One region of the Psychrobacillus sp. FSL W7-1493 genome, then DNA from elsewhere that is predicted to be linked to it. Evidence: a T-box and tRNA genes for the amino acid it is inferred to sense, from the RefSeq annotation. Region 1 holds a T-box; the other holds one or more tRNA genes.
What was found. A T-box is a leader RNA that pairs with one kind of tRNA and senses whether it is charged. The one in region 1 lies ahead of ileS (isoleucine--tRNA ligase), so its partner is inferred to be a tRNA-Ile.
Positions count from the first base shown of each region.

Region 1 (9,586 bases):
TTTTCCACATATGCAGTGCCTATGATCATTGGTGAGATAAAAAGACATTTGCGTGACCACCATTCTGTAAGGGTTTCTAGATCACTAAGAGATATTGCTTATAAGGCTATGAAAGCCAAGGAACAATATATTAACGAACATTTGGAAGAACCGACATTAGAGGATTTGTCTAAAATACTTGAGATACCAGTAGAAGATATATTACTATCGCTAGATGCAATTCAAGATCCTGTCTCTCTTCAAGAACCAATTTTCAGTGATGGAGGAGATGCTATTTATATGATGGATCAATTATGTGATAATGATGTATCAGAAGATCAATGGGTTACTTATTTTACGGTAAAAGAGAGCTTTCAAAACTTAGACTCGCGACAAAAGAAAATATTAACGAAAAGAATATACTTTGGTGCGACACAAACAGAAATAGCTACCGACCTGGGTCTCTCGCAGGCTCAAATCTCAAGACTAGAGAAAAGTGCTTTATCTACTATTCAAAATCAGTTAAATCCTAAATAACAATCCTAAACGCTTTTTCTCGTCAGAAAAAGCGTTTTTTTCTATTTTCATGAATATACTATAAAAAAGGAGGGGAACTGTTGAAGTTTTCAGATGCGCAACAAAAAGAAGTCATTGAGGCTAATTCTGGGCAATTATTGGGCTTTATAGTGGATGCAGAAATAGATAAAGAAACAGGTCATATCATTTCCTTTATTGTAGAAACTAATGGGGCATACCCCACATTTTTCAATAAAAAAAGGGAAACGAAAAAAATTAGCGTACAAAATATAGCTGTTATTGGAAAAGATGTAATAATTGTTGCCAAAAACAGAGAATAGGTACTGTTCTTTATTGATAAAACGCCATTTCATTGATACAATGAACAAAACACTAGATGAAGAGTTGGTTTAAAATGTCAAATGTTCATAATAATTTAATTAATATTCAAAAGCATATTGAAGAAGCCTGTGTACGCTCTAATCGAAATTTTGACGATGTAACACTTATTGCTGTTACAAAGGAAGTTTCAGTAGAACGTACGGAGGAAGTTATTCAAAATGAAATATTGCATCTTGGAGAAAACAGACCTGAAGGACTTAAAAGAAAATTAGAAGCTATTTCAGCTAACGTAAAATGGCACTACATAGGCTCATTGCAAACTAGGAAAGTAAAATCGGTAATCAATGAGATAGATTATCTGCACTCCTTAGATCGTAAAAGCTTGGCCGAGGAAATTGAAAAAAGAGCAGACAATGTTAAAAATTGCTTTGTTCAAGTGAATGTTTCTGAGGAACAATCCAAGCATGGTCTATCTATGGAAGAAGCTGAATTGTTTATTGACACTCTTAAAGATTATTCACATATACGTGTAGTCGGTCTAATGACAATGGCACCGAATACGGAAGATAAGGCTTTAATACGAAAAGTTTTCCGTAGCTTAAAAGAGCTTCAACTAAGAATTGCTGCAAAACAACTTCCACACGCCCCGTGTAAGGAGCTATCCATGGGTATGTCCGGAGATTACGAAATAGCTATTGAAGAGGGAGCTACATTTATACGAATAGGAACAGCATTAGTCGGCAAAGACAAGGAGGATGAATGAGTATGAAGAATTGGGTAAAAAACTTCTTCTATTTAGAAGAGGATGAAGATACTACAACACCTCAGCAACCTAGAACACAAAATCGTGCAGTAGAACCAGAACAAGTACGACAACAGCCAGTAAAATCATCATATCCTAAAGAACGCAAATTTAATGCTGCTCCTAAGGAAACTGCTGCTACGAATCTTGTTAGTATTCAAAATATGCAAAAGTCCTCAAAGGTAATTTTAATTGAACCAAGAGTCTATGCTGAGGCACAAGACATTTCAGAGCATTTAAAGAACAAAAAAGCAGTTATAGTTAATTTACAACGTATTGACAAGGAACAAGGAATTAGAATAATCGACTTTTTAAGTGGAACAGTATATGCTTTAGGTGGAGATATTCAAAGAATAGGAACAGATATATTCTTATGTGCCCCTGATTCGGTAGAAGTAGCGGGCTCAATATCGGATTACTACTACAACGATCTAGATTAATAGAGGAGTTATTATAATGGATTTGATTTTATATTTATTGGCACAATTAGTACAAATTTACTCATTTGCGTTGATTATTTATATCTTTATGTCATGGGTACCTAATGTGAAAGAATCTGCGGTAGGACAATTTTTAGGGAGAATATGTGAGCCCTACTTAGAGCCCTTTCGTAAGATTATCCCACCAATAGGTATGATTGATATTTCACCGATTGTTGCTATATTTGTTCTTAATATAGCTATGAGAGGGATTATATCTCTAGGTCATTACATTTAACCTCACATTTGTGAGGTTTTTTTAAAATATATTATTTATTCTTGCCCCCCTCGGGTTAAACAAAGACAAGCAATTTAACTAAACTAAAAGGCTATGTTAAAGGTTATGGTTGATTTATGATGCAAAGAAATCTTAGATCAGAGAGTAGAATTGATTTGTCGCCCCAGCCGGACGCTTTCCGCGGGGTGAGCGATAAGCCATCACCCAACGCTTGCGCGCGTGGTTGTGATGTCTTATTTGTCTCACTCATCCCACCGGAGTCGCCGTCTGGTGCTCCAATCAATAAATGGTAACAGCTTTAGCATCGATAAACCGCTAATCAATTTACTCGCATAAACAAAGCTGAAAAACTGTCACCAACCCCATTTACATCATCTATTTATGTTCTTAATAGCCATTTGAAAGTTCCTTTTTTAATGTTTATAGTCACTATAAAAAAGAATTGTTGGTCAAAATCAACCAATAACTTTAACAAAGCTAACTAAAAAAAGTTTTTCTGTGCTTTTTCCCATTTGCCTGTCGGGGCAGAGACAGGAGATTGTGCTTTTCTAATTATAAATTTCAGTGAGGTCTTGATTATATGGAACATTTATTACAGCATTTTAGGAAAGAAGAGCAACCTTTTATCGAGCAAACGGTTAGTATGATGAGAGAGGTTGAGGATCGTTATGCGCCAAAGCTAACGGATTTCTTAGACCCGAGACAACAATTTATCGTGGAGTCTATACGTGGGCAATATGAAATAATTGAGTCTAGCTCTGCTGGTGCTTTAGAGGACGCGGAGAGAAAAAGGATACTACTTTATCCCTCATATTTCGAACCGGCGGAATCTGATTATAATATGACCGTAGTGGAAGTAAAGTATCCGCAAAAATTTGTAACATTAAAGCATCAAGATGTACTCGGTTCGATGATGTCCTTAGGGATTGATCGAAGTAAGTTTGGTGATATTCGTGTGGAGGAAGGATCTATTCAGTTTGTAGTTGCTACAGAGGTTCTTGACTACGTTAGAGCAAATTTCGTCAGTATTGGTAAGGTTAAAGTTCATATGGAAGTAGTAGAAGATCCGGCTAACTATTTTAGACAGCAAGAAATATGGACTTCTGAAAATCATACGGTTAGCTCTTTAAGGCTGGATACAGTTATCTCATCTATTTTCAATATTTCTCGGCAAAAGTCTGCTTCTATCATTCAAGGTGGAAAAGTAAAGGTCAATTTCACTGTAAAAGAACAAACATCCCTAGAGTTACAGGAGTTAGATCTAATTTCTGTAAGAGGATTTGGTCGATTAAAGTTATTGATGATTGAAGGAAGAACAAAAAAAGACAAAATTAGACTGCAAATTGGTAGATTAGAGCCAAAAAAGTGATTTCCTTAAATTAAATTTGAAATTTAGATGTTTTCAACCTGCCGGAAATGTATAATAGAGGGAAGAAGATTAGTATGTAAAGGAGATGGATAGGATGCCACTAACACCACTTGATATACATAACAAAGAGTTCAGTAAAGGATTCAGAGGTTATAACGAAGATGAAGTAAACGAATTTCTGGATCAAATCATGAAAGACTTAGAGATACTCATCAAAGAAAAAAAAGAGTTAGAGCTTAAATTGAAGTCATCTAGTGAAAAGGTTGGCCATTTCACCACTATAGAAGAAACCTTACATAAATCCATAGTTGTTGCCCAAGAGGCTGCTGAGGAAGTAAGACGAAACTCTCAAAAAGAAGCAAAGCTTATTGTAAAAGAGGCAGAAAAAAATGCAGACCGTATTGTCAATGAAGCTCTATCTAAAGCTCGGAGAATTGCTTTAGAAATAGAGGAATTGAAGAAACAGTCTAAAGTGTTTAGAAATCGCTTTAAAATGCTAGTAGAGGCTCAATTAGATCTTATTAATACAGACGATTGGAATCATTTGATGGAGTATGATGTAGATTCTACTGCTGTCGACCGTATTTCTGCTACAGAGGATTAAGAGATTTCTTGACTGCTGGCCGTACATTTCCTATAATAATTTCATATCATATATACATGCATTGAAAAAGACGTCTAAAAATGATTTCAGTCAAGCGACTTGGGGATGGTGGAAGCTCAAGCAATGAAGCGTTTTAGAAAATCACTTTGGAGCAAGGACACTGAATTTTTAAGTGTCTTCGGATATGTCCCGTTATGACATACTAAGCGGCGATTACTTTTGGTAATCGCAAGTAGGGTGGTACCGCGAGCATAACTTCTCGTCCCTTTTTGGGATGAGGGGTTTTTTTATTTGTAAATATACCATTACCTGCGAAAAATGAAGGAGGAAGAACAAATGGAGTACAAAGACACATTATTAATGCCAAAAACAGATTTTCCTATGCGAGGAAACCTACCGGTCAAAGAAGTAGATATCCAAGCAAAATGGGAAGAACAGGACATCTACAAGAAGGTTTTAGAAAGAACGAAAGATCGTCCATTTTTCGTCCTGCATGATGGTCCTCCATATGCAAATGGTGATATTCATATTGGGCATGCTTTAAACAAAGTTCTAAAAGATATGATTGTTCGTCACAAATCAATGACTGGCTATCATGCTCCTTATGTGCCAGGCTGGGATACTCACGGGCTTCCAATTGAACAGGCTTTAACAAACAAAGGTGTTAAGCGTAAAGAATTATCATTGGCTGAATTTAGAAAGCTATGTGAGGATTATGCCTATCAACAAATTGACAACCAACGTACTCAGTTTAAACGTTTAGGTGTGCGTGGAGATTGGGAAAATCCTTATGTGACATTAAAGCCTGAATTTGAATCTCGCCAAATCGAGGTATTTGGGGCGATGGCTAAAAAAGGTTACATTTATAAAGGATTAAAGCCTGTTTACTGGTCACCTTCAAGTGAATCAGCGTTAGCAGAGGCTGAAATTGAATATCAAGATAAAAAATCTCCATCCATTTATGTAAGCTTTGCTGTTACAGATGGTAAAGGGGTATTAGAAGAAGGTACAAAGTTTATTATTTGGACGACAACACCATGGACAATTCCAGCCAACCTTGCTATTTCATTGCATCCACGAGTGGAGTATGTCGTTGTGCAAGCAAATGAAAATAAATATGTTGTAGCGAAAGACTTGGTAGAAGCAGTGGCAGCTGAGCTGGGCTGGGAAGAGTATTCTATTGAACGTACAATCCTTGGTCAAGAAATGGACCGTCTAGTTGCTAAACATCCATTGTATGACCGTGATTCTTTAATAATCCTAGGTGAACACGTAACTACTGAATCTGGTACTGGTTGTGTTCATACAGCACCAGGACACGGGGAAGATGACTTTTACGTAGGGAAAGCTTATGGTCTAGATGTGCTTTGTCCAGTAGATGAGCGTGGAGTAATGACAGCGGAAGCACCAGGCTTCGAAGGGTTATTCTATGACACAGCCAACAAAGCGATTACAGAAGCATTAGAAGAAGCAGGAGCATTAGAGAAGCTTACATTCTTTACTCACTCATATCCACATGACTGGCGTACGAAAAAGCCTGTAATCTATCGTGCAACACCACAATGGTTTGCTTCAATTGAGGCTTTTAGAGATGAGCTATTACAATCTATACGTAACACTAAATTTACACCAGCATGGGGCGAAACGCGTTTATATAATATGATTCGTGACCGTGGAGATTGGTGTATATCTCGTCAGCGTGTATGGGGTGTGCCAATTCCAGTGTTTTACGCAGAGGATGGAGAACCGATTTTAACAGAAGAAACAATTGCTCATGTATCAAATCTTTTCCGTGAGCATGGTTCGAATATTTGGTTTGAAAGAGAAGCAAAAGATTTACTTCCTGAAGGATTCACACATCCACATAGTCCAAATGGTATCTTTACAAAAGAGACAGATATTATGGACGTTTGGTTTGACTCAGGGTCTTCCTACCATGGTGTTTTAGAAGAACGTGATGATTTGGTATTCCCAGCAGACTTATATCTAGAAGGTTCTGACCAATATCGAGGATGGTTTAACTCTTCTTTAATCACAAGTACAGCTATGCATGGTCATGCACCATATAAAGGGCTACTAAGTCACGGATTTATTTTAGACGGAAATGGTCGTAAAATGAGTAAATCACTAGGAAATGTAATTGTTCCTGCAAAAGTAATGAACCAGTTAGGTGCTGACATTTTACGACTATGGGTTGCTTCAGTAGACTATACTGCTGACGTTCGAGTTTCAGATGCAATTATTAAGCAAGTGACAGAGGTATATCGTAAAATCCGTAATACACTTCGCTTCTTACATGGGAACATCAGTGATTTCAATCCAGCAAGCAATCGTGTAGCATTTGAAGATTTACGTGAAGTAGATCAATACATGTACATGAAATTACAAGAAGTTATTAAGACTGTTAGAGCAGCTTATGAGCGCTATGATTTTGCGACCGTTTATCACACAGTAAATAACTTCGTATCTGGAGAATTAAGCTCGTTCTATTTAGATATTGCAAAAGATGTTGTATATATTTATGGAGCAGATGACAAAGATCGTCGTGCAATGCAATCCGTAATGTATGATACACTTTCAGCTTTATTGAAACTGTTAACTCCAATTCTTCCACATACAACAGATGAGCTTTGGGCTTATTTGGAGCATGAGAAGGAAGAAAGTGTCCAATTAACTGACATGCCAGATGCTGTTGAATACCCAGCTTTCGAAGCTCTTGCTCCTAAGTGGGAAAAAATCATGGAGCTACGTGATGATGTTCTTAAAGCACTTGAGGAATCTCGTAATGCGAAGACAATTGGTAAATCATTAGAAGCAAAAGTTACGTTATATGTTAGTGATGAATATAAAGTATTGTTCGATACTGATGCAATTGACTTTGCACAACTATTTATCGTATCTAAGTTTGTTCTGGGAGGCTCCCAATCTGAAGCTCCAGAAAACAGTTTAGTGCTTGAGCATTCGTCCGTTGTAATAGAAAAAGCAGATGGTGAAAAATGTGAACGCTGCTGGACTATTGCTGAAACAGTAGGAGAAAGCGAAGCTCATCCGACTTTATGTACTCGTTGTGCAGAAGTTGTAGAAAAACATTACGTATAATAAATTTATAGATGCCCTATATGTAAATTCAAGGGCATTAAAACAACAGTCAAAAAGAATAAAAGCGAGTACGTGAACGATTACAGTTTACGTACTCGCTTTTTTATAATGAGAGTGATTATATAGCGAACCTGTTAATTAGGGCACTTTTTATAGGAGTTAGTATAGTATTTGCATAAACAGCAAAGTATTATATAACATAGAGTTTCCCAGGACGTTAAAGAGAAGCCTAACTTTTCTTTGTATAATCTATAGATGCTCTTTTACGTGAGATAGGTTTCTATGGTAAACTATTGTAGATTGTTTAATATTATTCAGCAAAAATCTTTTTAATAATTATTAGTTGGATGTAATATTCATTACTACAGACGAGAGAGGTCGTTAAGGCTTATTTGATTATCGGGGGAATTAATGTGTGGAAATTTTATGGACTAGCAGTATTTGTTATTGCCTTAGATCAATGGACAAAATGGCTTGTTGTTAAAAATATGACGCTTGGTGAGCAAATTATGATTTGGGACCCTTACTTTGCACTGCTTTCACATCGTAACCGTGGTGCCGCTTGGGGTATGCTCCAAGGACAAATAGGATTTTTTGCGGTAGTTACTATAATTGTAATCGCTGCAATTATTTATTACTTCCATAAGGAAGCAAAAGGGAAACCTGTTTTTCAAGTAGGATTAATGCTTTTACTAGGTGGAGCAATTGGTAACTTTATAGATCGACTTTGGAAAGGCGAAGTAGTTGATTTTGTAGATGTGCTCATTCCAATTGTTAACTATGATTTTCCGATTTTTAATATTGCAGATGCTGCCCTGACTATAGGAGTTGTAGTAGTAATTATCTTTATACTACAAGAAGAACGAGCTGAAAAGAAAAAGGTGAAATAATGGAAGAATTAACGTTTATTATTGAAAAGGAACAAGAAAAAGAGAGAATTGATAAAGCAATTGCTTCTTTTGATACAGACTGGTCTCGTACACAAATTCAAAATTTTATAAAAGATGGTAGTGTATTAGTTAATAACGAGCCTGCCAAAACAAGCTACAAGGTAAAAGAAGGCGATGTTATCATTGTCACACCTCCTGAAGTAGTTGAGCTAGACATAGTGGCAGAAAACTTAAACCTTGAAATCGTTTATGAGGACGAGGATGTATTAGTAGTGTATAAGCCAAGAGGTATGGTAGTTCATCCGGCTCCCGGACATCTTAGCGGTACGCTTGTTAATGGTCTTATGCATCAAATTAAGGACCTTTCTGGTATTAACGGAGTACTACGTCCGGGAATTGTCCACCGTATTGACAAGGATACGACAGGTCTTCTAATGGTAGCTAAAAACGACGTTGCCCATGTTTCTTTAGTAGACCAACTTGTAAAGAAAACTGTTACTCGTAAATATACAGCACTTGTTCATGGCCACATAGCTCATGACAAAGGAACAATTGATGCACCGATTGGCCGAGACAAAAAAGAACGTCAAAACATGGCAGTCGTTGATAATGGTAAGCATGCTGTAACTCATTTCCGTGTATTAGAACGCTTTAACAAATATACTTTAGTGGAATGTCAGTTAGAAACTGGTAGAACACACCAAATCCGTGTTCATATGAAGTATATTGGTTATCCTTTAGCTGGAGATCCAAAATATGGTCCAAAGAAAACACTAAACTTTAATGGACAGGTTTTACATGCGGGAGTTCTTGGTTTTATACAGCCTAGAACTGGGGAATACTTAGAATTCTCATACCCACTACCAGAGGATTTCACGGATTTATTGCAAGATTTAAGAAAAACAGCATTGCCAAAAGAAGAATAGTCAGATATACTGATTACAATAAATTGAATAGTTTCACCTTTAATAACAGTCCAGAGAGGCTGAGAAGGTACATGTGAAAGTGACTCACTATTATTCTGCGGATTAATAGGATCACTATATTTTAAACGCGCACATACAACCTCTTGGGCTCTTCTAGCTCAAGAGGTTTTTTACATTTCCGAATAGGAGGAGATAATTTATGGAAGAAAAAGCAAGTATTCTGGATGAACAAGCCATTAACAGGGCACTTACTCGAATTGCACATGAAATAATTGAACGGAACAAAGGAATTGAAGAATGTATATTAGTAGGCATAAAAACTAGAGGTACATATCTAGCACA
Region 1 is NZ_JBBOSB010000001.1:2,702,713-2,712,298, reverse strand. It holds gene sigG (RNA polymerase sporulation sigma factor SigG) at 1-516, shown strand, start outside; gene MKX96_RS13765 (YlmC/YmxH family sporulation protein) at 597-836, shown strand; gene MKX96_RS13760 (YggS family pyridoxal phosphate-dependent enzyme) at 911-1,600, shown strand; gene MKX96_RS13755 (cell division protein SepF) at 1,597-2,079, shown strand; gene MKX96_RS13750 (YggT family protein) at 2,096-2,356, shown strand; gene MKX96_RS13745 (YlmH family RNA-binding protein) at 2,937-3,725, shown strand; gene MKX96_RS13740 (DivIVA domain-containing protein) at 3,820-4,329, shown strand; T-box leader at 4,382-4,599, shown strand; gene ileS (isoleucine--tRNA ligase) at 4,666-7,428, shown strand; gene lspA (signal peptidase II) at 7,842-8,318, shown strand; gene MKX96_RS13725 (RluA family pseudouridine synthase) at 8,318-9,244, shown strand; gene pyrR (bifunctional pyr operon transcriptional regulator/uracil phosphoribosyltransferase PyrR) at 9,444-9,586, shown strand, end outside.

Region 2 (9,586 bases), 1.4 Mb from region 1:
ACATCTAAGTACCTGGAGGAAGAGAAAGAAAATTCGATTCCCTGAGTAGCGGCGAGCGAAACGGGAAGAGCCCAAACCAAGAGGCTTGCCTCTTGGGGTTGTAGGACACTCTATACGGAGTTACAAAAGAATGAGCTAGACGAAGCGACCTGGAAAGGTCCGCAGGATAGGGTAAAAGCCCCGTAGTCAAAAGTTCATTCCCTCCAGAGTGTATCCTGAGTACGGCGGAACACGTGAAATTCCGTCGGAATCCGGGAGGACCATCTCCCAAGGCTAAATACTACCTAGTGACCGATAGTGAACCAGTACCGTGAGGGAAAGGTGAAAAGCACCCCGGAAGGGGAGTGAAATAGACCCTGAAACCGTGTGCCTACAAATAGTCAAAGCCCGTTAACGGGTGATGGCGTGCCTTTTGTAGAATGAACCGGCGAGTTACGATTACATGCGAGGTTAAGTTGAGAAGACGGAGCCGCAGCGAAAGCGAGTCTGAATAGGGCGAATGAGTATGTGGTCGTAGACCCGAAACCAGGTGATCTACCCATGTCCAGGATGAAGGTGAGGTAACACTTACTGGAGGTCCGAACCCACGCACGTTGAAAAGTGCGGGGATGAGGTGTGGGTAGCGGAGAAATTCCAATCGAACCTGGAGATAGCTGGTTCTCTCCGAAATAGCTTTAGGGCTAGCCTCAAACGTTAGAATCTTGGAGGTAGAGCACTGTTTGGACTAGGGGCCCATCCCGGGTTACCGAATTCAGACAAACTCCGAATGCCAATGATTTATGTTTGGGAGTCAGACTGCGAGTGATAAGATCCGTAGTCAAGAGGGAAACAGCCCAGACCACCAGCTAAGGTCCCAAAGTATTTGTTAAGTGGAAAAGGATGTGGCGTTGCTTAGACAACCAGGATGTTGGCTTAGAAGCAGCCATCATTTAAAGAGTGCGTAATAGCTCACTGGTCGAGTGACGCTGCGCCGAAAATGTATCGGGGCTAAACAAATCACCGAAGCTGTGGATTGATACCTTTGGTATCAGTGGTAGGAGAGCGTTCTAAGGGCGTTGAAGTCAGACCGGAAGGACTGGTGGAGCGCTTAGAAGTGAGAATGCCGGTATGAGTAGCGAAAGATGGGTGAGAATCCCATCCACCGTATGACTAAGGTTTCCTGAGGAAGGCTCGTCCGCTCAGGGTTAGTCGGGACCTAAGTCGAGGCCGATAGGCGTAGACGATGGACAACAGGTTGATATTCCTGTACCACCACCCCACCGTTTGAGTGATGGGGGGACGCAGTAGGATAGGGTAAGCGTGCTGTTGGTTATGCACGTCCAAGCAGTGAGGTGTGAGTGTAGGCAAATCCGCACTCTGTAACATTGAGCTGTGATGGCAAGGACGTATGTCCGGAGTTCCTGATTTCACACTGCCAAGAAAAGCCTCTAACGAGGTGGGAGGTGCCCGTACCGCAAACCGACACAGGTAGTCGAGGAGAGAATCCTAAGGTGAGCGAGAGAACTCTCGTTAAGGAACTCGGCAAAATGACCCCGTAACTTCGGGAGAAGGGGTGCTCTTTTGGGTGAATAGCCTAGAAGAGCCGCAGTGAATAGGCCCAGGCGACTGTTTAGCAAAAACACAGGTCTCTGCAAAACCGTAAGGTGAAGTATAGGGGCTGACGCCTGCCCGGTGCTGGAAGGTTAAGAGGAGTGCTTAGCGCAAGCGAAGGTGCGAATTGAAGCCCCAGTAAACGGCGGCCGTAACTATAACGGTCCTAAGGTAGCGAAATTCCTTGTCGGGTAAGTTCCGACCCGCACGAAAGGCGTAACGATCTGGGCACTGTCTCAACGAGAGACTCGGTGAAATTATAGTACCTGTGAAGATGCAGGTTACCCGCGACAGGACGGAAAGACCCCGTGGAGCTTTACTGTAGCTTGATATTGAATTTTGGTGCAACTTGTACAGGATAGGTAGGAGCCTTAGAGCCCGGAGCGCCAGCTTCGGAGGAGGCGTCGGTGGGATACTACCCTGGTTGTATTGAAATTCTAACCCATACCCGTAACCCGGGTAGGAGACAGTGTCAGGCGGGCAGTTTGACTGGGGCGGTCGCCTCCTAAAGTGTAACGGAGGCGCCCAAAGGTTCCCTCAGAATGGTTGGAAATCATTCGAAGAGTGTAAAGGCAGAAGGGAGCTTGACTGCGAGACCTACAAGTCGAGCAGGGTCGAAAGACGGGCTTAGTGATCCGGTGGTTCCGCATGGAAGGGCCATCGCTCAACGGATAAAAGCTACCCCGGGGATAACAGGCTTATCTCCCCCAAGAGTCCACATCGACGGGGAGGTTTGGCACCTCGATGTCGGCTCATCGCATCCTGGGGCTGTAGTCGGTCCCAAGGGTTGGGCTGTTCGCCCATTAAAGCGGTACGCGAGCTGGGTTCAGAACGTCGTGAGACAGTTCGGTCCCTATCCGTCGTGGGCGTAGGAAATTTGAGAGGAGCTGTCCTTAGTACGAGAGGACCGGGATGGACACACCGCTGGTGTACCAGTTGTTCTGCCAAGGGCATCGCTGGGTAGCTATGTGTGGACGGGATAAGTGCTGAAAGCATCTAAGCACGAAGCCCCCCTCAAGATGAGATTTCCCATTACGCAAGTAAGTAAGATCCCTCAAAGACGATGAGGTAGATAGGTTCGGGGTGGAAGCGTGGCGACACGTGCAGCTGACGAATACTAATCGATCGAGGACTTAACCAAATTGTTTGTTTCTAAGATGTCAGTTTATTCAGTTTTGAAAGAATAAATTTTTATTAAAAAAACACTTGTAATAATCTACATAGTTGATATAATAAAACTTGTCTTTCAATAATTATTCAAGTCTAGTGATGATGGCGAAGAGGTCACACCCGTTCCCATACCGAACACGGAAGTTAAGCTCTTCAGCGCCGATGGTAGTTGGGGGTCTCCCCCTGCAAGAGTAGGACGTCGCTGGGCTTGCAATAAAAATACATAAAATCACATTTTAATACCCAGGAGGATTAGCTCAGCTGGGAGAGCATCTGCCTTACAAGCAGAGGGTCGGCGGTTCGAGCCCGTCATCCTCCACCATTACTTACTCCTGCCGGAGTAGCTCAACTGGTAGAGCAACTGACTTGTAATCAGTAGGTTGAGGGTTCAAGTCCTTTCTCCGGCACCATTTTCCGAGCCATTAGCTCAGTTGGTAGAGCATCTGACTTTTAATCAGAGGGTCGAAGGTTCGAGTCCTTCATGGCTCATTCACTTTTGTGAAATAAATATGCGGGTGTGGCGGAACTGGCAGACGCACTAGACTTAGGATCTAGCGCCGCAAGGCGTGGGGGTTCGACTCCCTTCACCCGCACCATTTAATTTAATAACCGAGCGGAAGTAGTTCAGTGGTAGAACACCACCTTGCCAAGGTGGGGGTCGCGAGTTCGAACCTCGTCTTCCGCTCCAAAGATTCACTAAGTGCCGGGGTGGCGGAACTGGCAGACGCACAGGACTTAAAATCCTGCGGTAGGTGACTACCGTACCGGTTCGATTCCGGTCCTCGGCACCACTTTTAAGTAACATTAGCGCCCGTAGCTCAATTGGATAGAGCGTCTGACTACGGATCAGAAGGTTGTGGGTTCGACTCCTGCCGGGCGCGCCAATATATATACGGGAAGTAGCTCAGCTTGGTAGAGCACTTGGTTTGGGACCAAGGGGTCGCAGGTTCGAATCCTGTCTTCCCGACCAGTTATTAATAAAAATTTGGGGCCTTAGCTCAGCTGGGAGAGCGCCTGCCTTGCACGCAGGAGGTCAGCGGTTCGATCCCGCTAGGCTCCACCAAATATAAAATTTTCTTTTAAAGTTCCTGGCGGCGTAGCTCAGCTGGCTAGAGCATTCGGTTCATACCCGAAAGGTCGTGGGTTCGACTCCCTCTGCCGCCATCTTAAGGACCTTTAGCTCAGTTGGTTAGAGCAGACGGCTCATAACCGTCCGGTCGCAGGTTCGAGTCCTGCAAGGTCCACCAACATAATTTTTCGGAGGAATACCCAAGTCTGGCTGAAGGGATCGGTCTTGAAAACCGACAGGCGGGTCATACCGCGCGGGGGTTCGAATCCCTCTTCCTCCTCCATCTTATTGTTAGTGGGAAATTATACATAACATCTATGCAAGTAAGCTTGGAAACGGAAAAGTTATTAAATACATAGTTGATTTAAATTTCAACGATTTTATTGTCGCGGGGTGGAGCAGTTCGGTAGCTCGTCGGGCTCATAACCCGAAGGTCACAGGTTCAAATCCTGTCCCCGCAACCAAATGGTCCCGTGGTGTAGCGGTTAACATGCCTGCCTGTCACGCAGGAGATCGCCGGTTCGATCCCGGTCGGGACCGCCATTTATTATTCAATATGTTAGAGATTTAGGATAAGCAAGCAAATCGAGGAAGCAATCGAACGAAAGAAGAAGCGTACTAAAGTACGTGACTGAATGAGTGAGTGAAGCTGACAAAGAGTTGTGCCGCTTAGCGTAAATCGAAGAGGCTCAGTAGCTCAGTCGGTAGAGCAAAGGACTGAAAATCCTTGTGTCGGCGGTTCGATTCCGTCCTGAGCCACCATTTATCACGCGGGTGTAGTTTAGTGGTAAAACCTCAGCCTTCCAAGCTGATGATGAGAGTTCGATTCTCTTCACCCGCTCCAATTAATGGGCCTATAGCTCAGCTGGTTAGAGCGCACGCCTGATAAGCGTGAGGTCGATGGTTCGAGTCCATTTAGGCCCACCATTATTCCGAAGTAGCTCAGTGGTAGAGCAATCGGCTGTTAACCGATTGGTCGTAGGTTCGAGTCCTACCTTCGGAGCCATATATATGGGGAAGTACTCAAGTGGCTGAAGAGGCGCCCCTGCTAAGGGTGTAGGTCGGGCAACCGGCGCGAGGGTTCAAATCCCTCCTTCTCCGCCATATATAAGGCCCCTTGGTCAAGCGGTTAAGACACCGCCCTTTCACGGCGGTAACACGGGTTCGAATCCCGTAGGGGTCATAACTTTAAAAAGACAATCACTTCGGTGGTTGTCTTTTTTATTTTATCTTTATGATATGTAAGGATCGTTATAACACTGCAGGTCCTTAAGGGAAGAGGTATTAAGAAAAGTAATGTATTTATTGTAGTAAATCTATACTGCACTTAATTATAATAACTTCCCTGTCATGTTTGTGAAATTCCTTTCAAATATTGTTAGCAGAACGATTACATTAAAGTGATCGAGTAGGTTCTACATTATAGCATTTGGAGCGTTATCTTCTTGTGAAGAGATTTACTCCTAAAAGTTCTTCCACCGACCGATTATCAGGTAAAACCGACCGATTGTTGAAGGGAACCAACCGATTATTATGCCTAACCGACCGATTATTGAACAAAACCGTCCGATTCTAAAGAAACTACTCAAAATCTATTATTTGGTTAGATTTTTCTTTCTTCGTTTACACTTCTCCAACCTCTAATTTAAACTTCACAAATAAAAAAGCCAGGAAGCGTTTAACTTCCTGACTGATCATCATATTAAAAATCCTATTAACAAGCCAATACCTAAAAGAAATACGAAAATGGTATTGGTAAGTGCGGTGTTTTTCATTGCTAATCCAACTTCAAGGTGATTCTCTTTAGATTTAAATAGCTTTATAGCATCTAGTGGTTTCTTAGCACTTAGGAAGACTAGTAAAGCCCAAGGTGTAATAATTTGTAGAATTACTAGTAAGATGATCCATACATAAGAAACGATAAAAAATAAGGCTAACACATTAATAGCATTGTCTCTACCTATTAAGATAGCCATTGTTTTCCTACCGCCTTTTGTATCCTCTACAATATCTCGAATATTATTAGAAAGCATAATAGCAGCGACAAGCAGAGTGCTAGGGATAGATAGGAACAAGGCAAAGTTTGGTATAGAACCTACCTGAATGTATGTAGCAATTAAAACAATAAACATTCCCATAACCACGCCACTGAATAGTTCTCCAAACGGTGTATAAGCTATTGGGTAAGGTCCACCGGTATATAAGTATCCAATGAGCATACAAACGGCACCAATGATCAATAAAAGCCAAGATGATTGGGAACAAATATAAATACCTAACAGAGCGGCTAGGACGTATAGTACTAAGGCTAGTTGAAGCACTGTCTTTGGTTTGACACCATTGCGGACTATTGCGCCACCAATGCCGATAGATTCTTCACTATCTAGACCTCTTTCAAAGTCGTAGTACTCATTAAACATATTCGTAGCAGCTTGTATAAACAAGCACGCAATGAGCATTGCTAAGAATAAAGGCCAATCAATATTTACGTAATAAAGGGCAATCATTGTACCTAAAAATACAGGGGCAAACGATGCAGTTAACGTGTGTGGTCTTGTTAACTTCCACCATATACGCCAGCCTTTATCAGCTTGTAGTTCTTGTGACATATAAATTTCTCTCCTTTTAAAGAATCAACTTCAATTTTAGCATACATTTGTAGCTAAATGTGTGCCGAAACGCGGAGAAAGTTGTATGATAAAGGGTAGAGTAATAAAACATGAACTTAAACTAGCAGGTAATTTATACGGAGGTCATATATATGCCGAACACCACCGGGCAAAATAAATCAACATTACGTTTTTATACAGAAACAATAGAAGTATCTAGAATGTCTGCTCATGCTTTTTTTGAGGCAGGAGAGGATTACTATAAAGGGAAACGATTCTTTTGGCAAAACAAAGAGAAAACGTTCACATTGGTTGGACTTGGACATGCCTATGTTCTGTCTAATGATTTAGAGAAAAATAGATACACCGATATAGCTCAAAAATGGGACGACCTTTGTGCATGCTCATTAATAGAGAAAGCAGATGTGTCTCCAATTCTATTTGGTGGATTCTCTTTCGATCCTTCAAATAATATATCATCGGAATGGAATAGCTTCCCGTCTAGTTTTTTTGCTGTGGCTACATTTCAATTAGTCATACAGGACGACCAGGCTTTTGTAAGTATTCATCATATTACAGAGGAAGAGGACAGCTCTGCAGCTTTTGAGCGTTTACGTATAGAAAGAGATACATTAATTCATACAGCTCAAGTGAAAGAACTAAAGGTCCATAAAAAGCCACATCTTCTTCAACGAGAAGATAGATTAAAGGAAGAATACTTATCAGCGGTTGAAACTGTAACGGAAAGAATTCGTAATAAGGAAGTAAACAAGGTAGTCATTGGGCGCTCCCTAAAGTTAACCTTTGATGATATCTTTTCACCATCTACAGCAATTTACAATGCATCGATGGAGCAACCTGAAAGTTATTTATTTGGTCTTGAGAAAGAAGACAAGACTTTCTTTGGGGCGACTCCAGAGAGATTAGTAAAACTGGAAAATGGCAAGGTTGAATCTGCTGGTTTGGCTGGATCCGTTCGAAGAGGAAAAGACCAAGTGGAAGATAAGAAGCTTGGAGATGCGCTATTATCGGATAATAAAAACTTAATGGAACATGAATATGTTGTTCAGATGATTAGAAAAGTATTTGAGCAATATTGTGAGCAGGTTAAGATTCCAGCTAGACCAAAGCTTATGAAAATAAGAGATATTCAGCACTTGTTTACACCTATAGAGGGAAAAATTAAAGGAAGCTCTTCTCTTTTCGAGTTTGTAGAAGCTATGCATCCGACACCAGCACTTGGTGGTGAACCTCGACAAGAGGCCATTGAGATTATTAGAGAATCTGAACAAATGAACCGTGGTTACTATGCCGCTCCAATCGGCTGGGTGAATGCCGAGGGAGATGGAGAGTTTGCGGTAGGTATTCGTTCCGCTCTCATAGAAAACCAATACGCTTATTTATATGCTGGAGGCGGATTAGTTTCCGAGTCCACCTCTTTAGAAGAGTTTGAAGAAACAAGAGTCAAATTCCGACCAATGCTTCGAACTTTGGGAGGAAATATGAATGACTAACGCGAGCTTTCTAACATCTTATGTCAATCAATTTGTAGAAACTATTAAACAAGCGGGCATAGAGGATATCGTGCTATGCCCAGGATCTAGATCCACTCCTTTAGCATATGGGTTTGCAAAAACGACAGGCTTTAACTTATATAGACAAATTGATGAGCGTTCTGCAGGATATTTTGCTTTAGGAATTGCCAAAGCGAAAAAGAACCCTGTTGTTCTATTGTGTACTTCTGGTACTGCTGCTGCGAATTTCTTTCCGGCGATAGTGGAAGCATATTATGCAAGAATACCATTACTTATTGTGACAGCGGATCGCCCACATGAACTTAGAGAGGTAGGTGCTCCTCAAGCGATAGACCAAATACATCTATTTGGTAAGCATGTAAAATGGTCGGTTGATTTTCCCTTACCTGAGGAAAGAGAAGAAAGCCTCGCGTTTATAGAGAGACATATTCATCGTGCAGTTTCTTCTACTAGGAATGCACCGATGGGACCAGTTCATATCAACGTGCCGTTTCGTGAGCCACTATTGTTAGAAATGGATCGGCCTGCTTCCGTGCCTCAAATGCAGCAAACAGAATTAGGGATGCTTGTGCCAAGTAAAGAATGCATCCATTGGTATACTCAGTTAATAACAGACACAGAGAAGGGACTTATTATTGCAGGGGATTCCTTAAACTCAACAGTAGGTTTCTGGGAGTTTGTGAAAGCTATACAATGGCCAGTACTAGCGGATCCATTGTCCACGCTTCGAAGTAATGTACCTAAGGATTGTATGCATTTATGTATAGACCAATATGACGCTATTTTAAAAAGTGAAGTGTTTATGCAATCAGCTATCCCTAATGCTGTCATTCGTTTTGGAGCTCAGCCGGTTTCTAAGCCTCTTATGAAGTTTTTAGAGGCAAACCCTCCTAAAACCTTTATAGCTGTAGATGAAAGCCCATTATTTAGAGACTCTCTTCATGTCGTAACCCATCACTTACAAGTAGATCCGTCATCTCTTTGGTTGCAGGTAGGAGAAAAACAACCATCTAGCTATCTAGAAAATTGGTCTAAGGCCAATGATATAGCAACGAATCATATTCAGACGTATATTTCAGAGCAAACAGACGAGGGTGCCTTAGCAGGAACATTATTTGAGGTGCTTCCAGACAAAACGGATTTAATAGCTAGTAGCAGCATGCCTATACGTGATGTAGATACCTTTTTCAATAAAACCGCTAAGGATATCCATGTATATGCCAATAGAGGAACAAACGGAATTGATGGAGTCGTGTCTACTGCTTTAGGAATTCAAGTAGCAACTAAAAGACCTGGCTATCTATTAATCGGGGATTTGGCATTTCTCCATGATGTAAATGGATTAATAGTCACTCGTTTTAGCGAAACAGATTTAACCATTGTTATTATGAATAATGATGGAGGGGGCATATTCTCTTACTTGCCACAATCTACGGAAACTAATTACTTTGAGCATTTGTTCGGGACACCTACAGGGCTTGAATTTTCAGCTATTGCTACTATGTACGATGCTCAATATGATGTAGTACATACTAAGGAAGATTTTCAAGCTGTCTTAAGTAAGGATAAAACGAAGAATATTCGTATGATTGAAGTTCGTACAGATCGACAGA
Region 2 is NZ_JBBOSB010000001.1:1,294,000-1,303,585, forward strand. It holds rRNA gene MKX96_RS06515 (23S ribosomal RNA) at 1-2,731, shown strand, start outside; rRNA gene rrf (5S ribosomal RNA) at 2,853-2,968, shown strand; tRNA gene MKX96_RS06525 (tRNA-Val) at 3,007-3,082, shown strand; tRNA gene MKX96_RS06530 (tRNA-Thr) at 3,095-3,170, shown strand; tRNA gene MKX96_RS06535 (tRNA-Lys) at 3,177-3,249, shown strand; tRNA gene MKX96_RS06540 (tRNA-Leu) at 3,272-3,356, shown strand; tRNA gene MKX96_RS06545 (tRNA-Gly) at 3,374-3,448, shown strand; tRNA gene MKX96_RS06550 (tRNA-Leu) at 3,463-3,551, shown strand; tRNA gene MKX96_RS06555 (tRNA-Arg) at 3,568-3,644, shown strand; tRNA gene MKX96_RS06560 (tRNA-Pro) at 3,654-3,730, shown strand; tRNA gene MKX96_RS06565 (tRNA-Ala) at 3,748-3,823, shown strand; tRNA gene MKX96_RS06570 (tRNA-Met) at 3,851-3,924, shown strand; tRNA gene MKX96_RS06575 (tRNA-Ile) at 3,931-4,007, shown strand; tRNA gene MKX96_RS06580 (tRNA-Ser) at 4,020-4,112, shown strand; tRNA gene MKX96_RS06585 (tRNA-Met) at 4,217-4,293, shown strand; tRNA gene MKX96_RS06590 (tRNA-Asp) at 4,297-4,372, shown strand; tRNA gene MKX96_RS06595 (tRNA-Phe) at 4,516-4,591, shown strand; tRNA gene MKX96_RS06600 (tRNA-Gly) at 4,600-4,673, shown strand; tRNA gene MKX96_RS06605 (tRNA-Ile) at 4,680-4,756, shown strand; tRNA gene MKX96_RS06610 (tRNA-Asn) at 4,761-4,835, shown strand; tRNA gene MKX96_RS06615 (tRNA-Ser) at 4,843-4,933, shown strand; tRNA gene MKX96_RS06620 (tRNA-Glu) at 4,941-5,012, shown strand; gene MKX96_RS06625 (1,4-dihydroxy-2-naphthoate polyprenyltransferase) at 5,527-6,438, opposite strand; gene MKX96_RS06630 (isochorismate synthase) at 6,591-7,952, shown strand; gene menD (2-succinyl-5-enolpyruvyl-6-hydroxy-3-cyclohexene-1-carboxylic-acid synthase) at 7,945-9,586, shown strand, end outside.
Region 2: it encodes a tRNA-Ile, which carries the amino acid that the T-box ahead of ileS (isoleucine--tRNA ligase) is inferred to sense. The anticodon was not compared.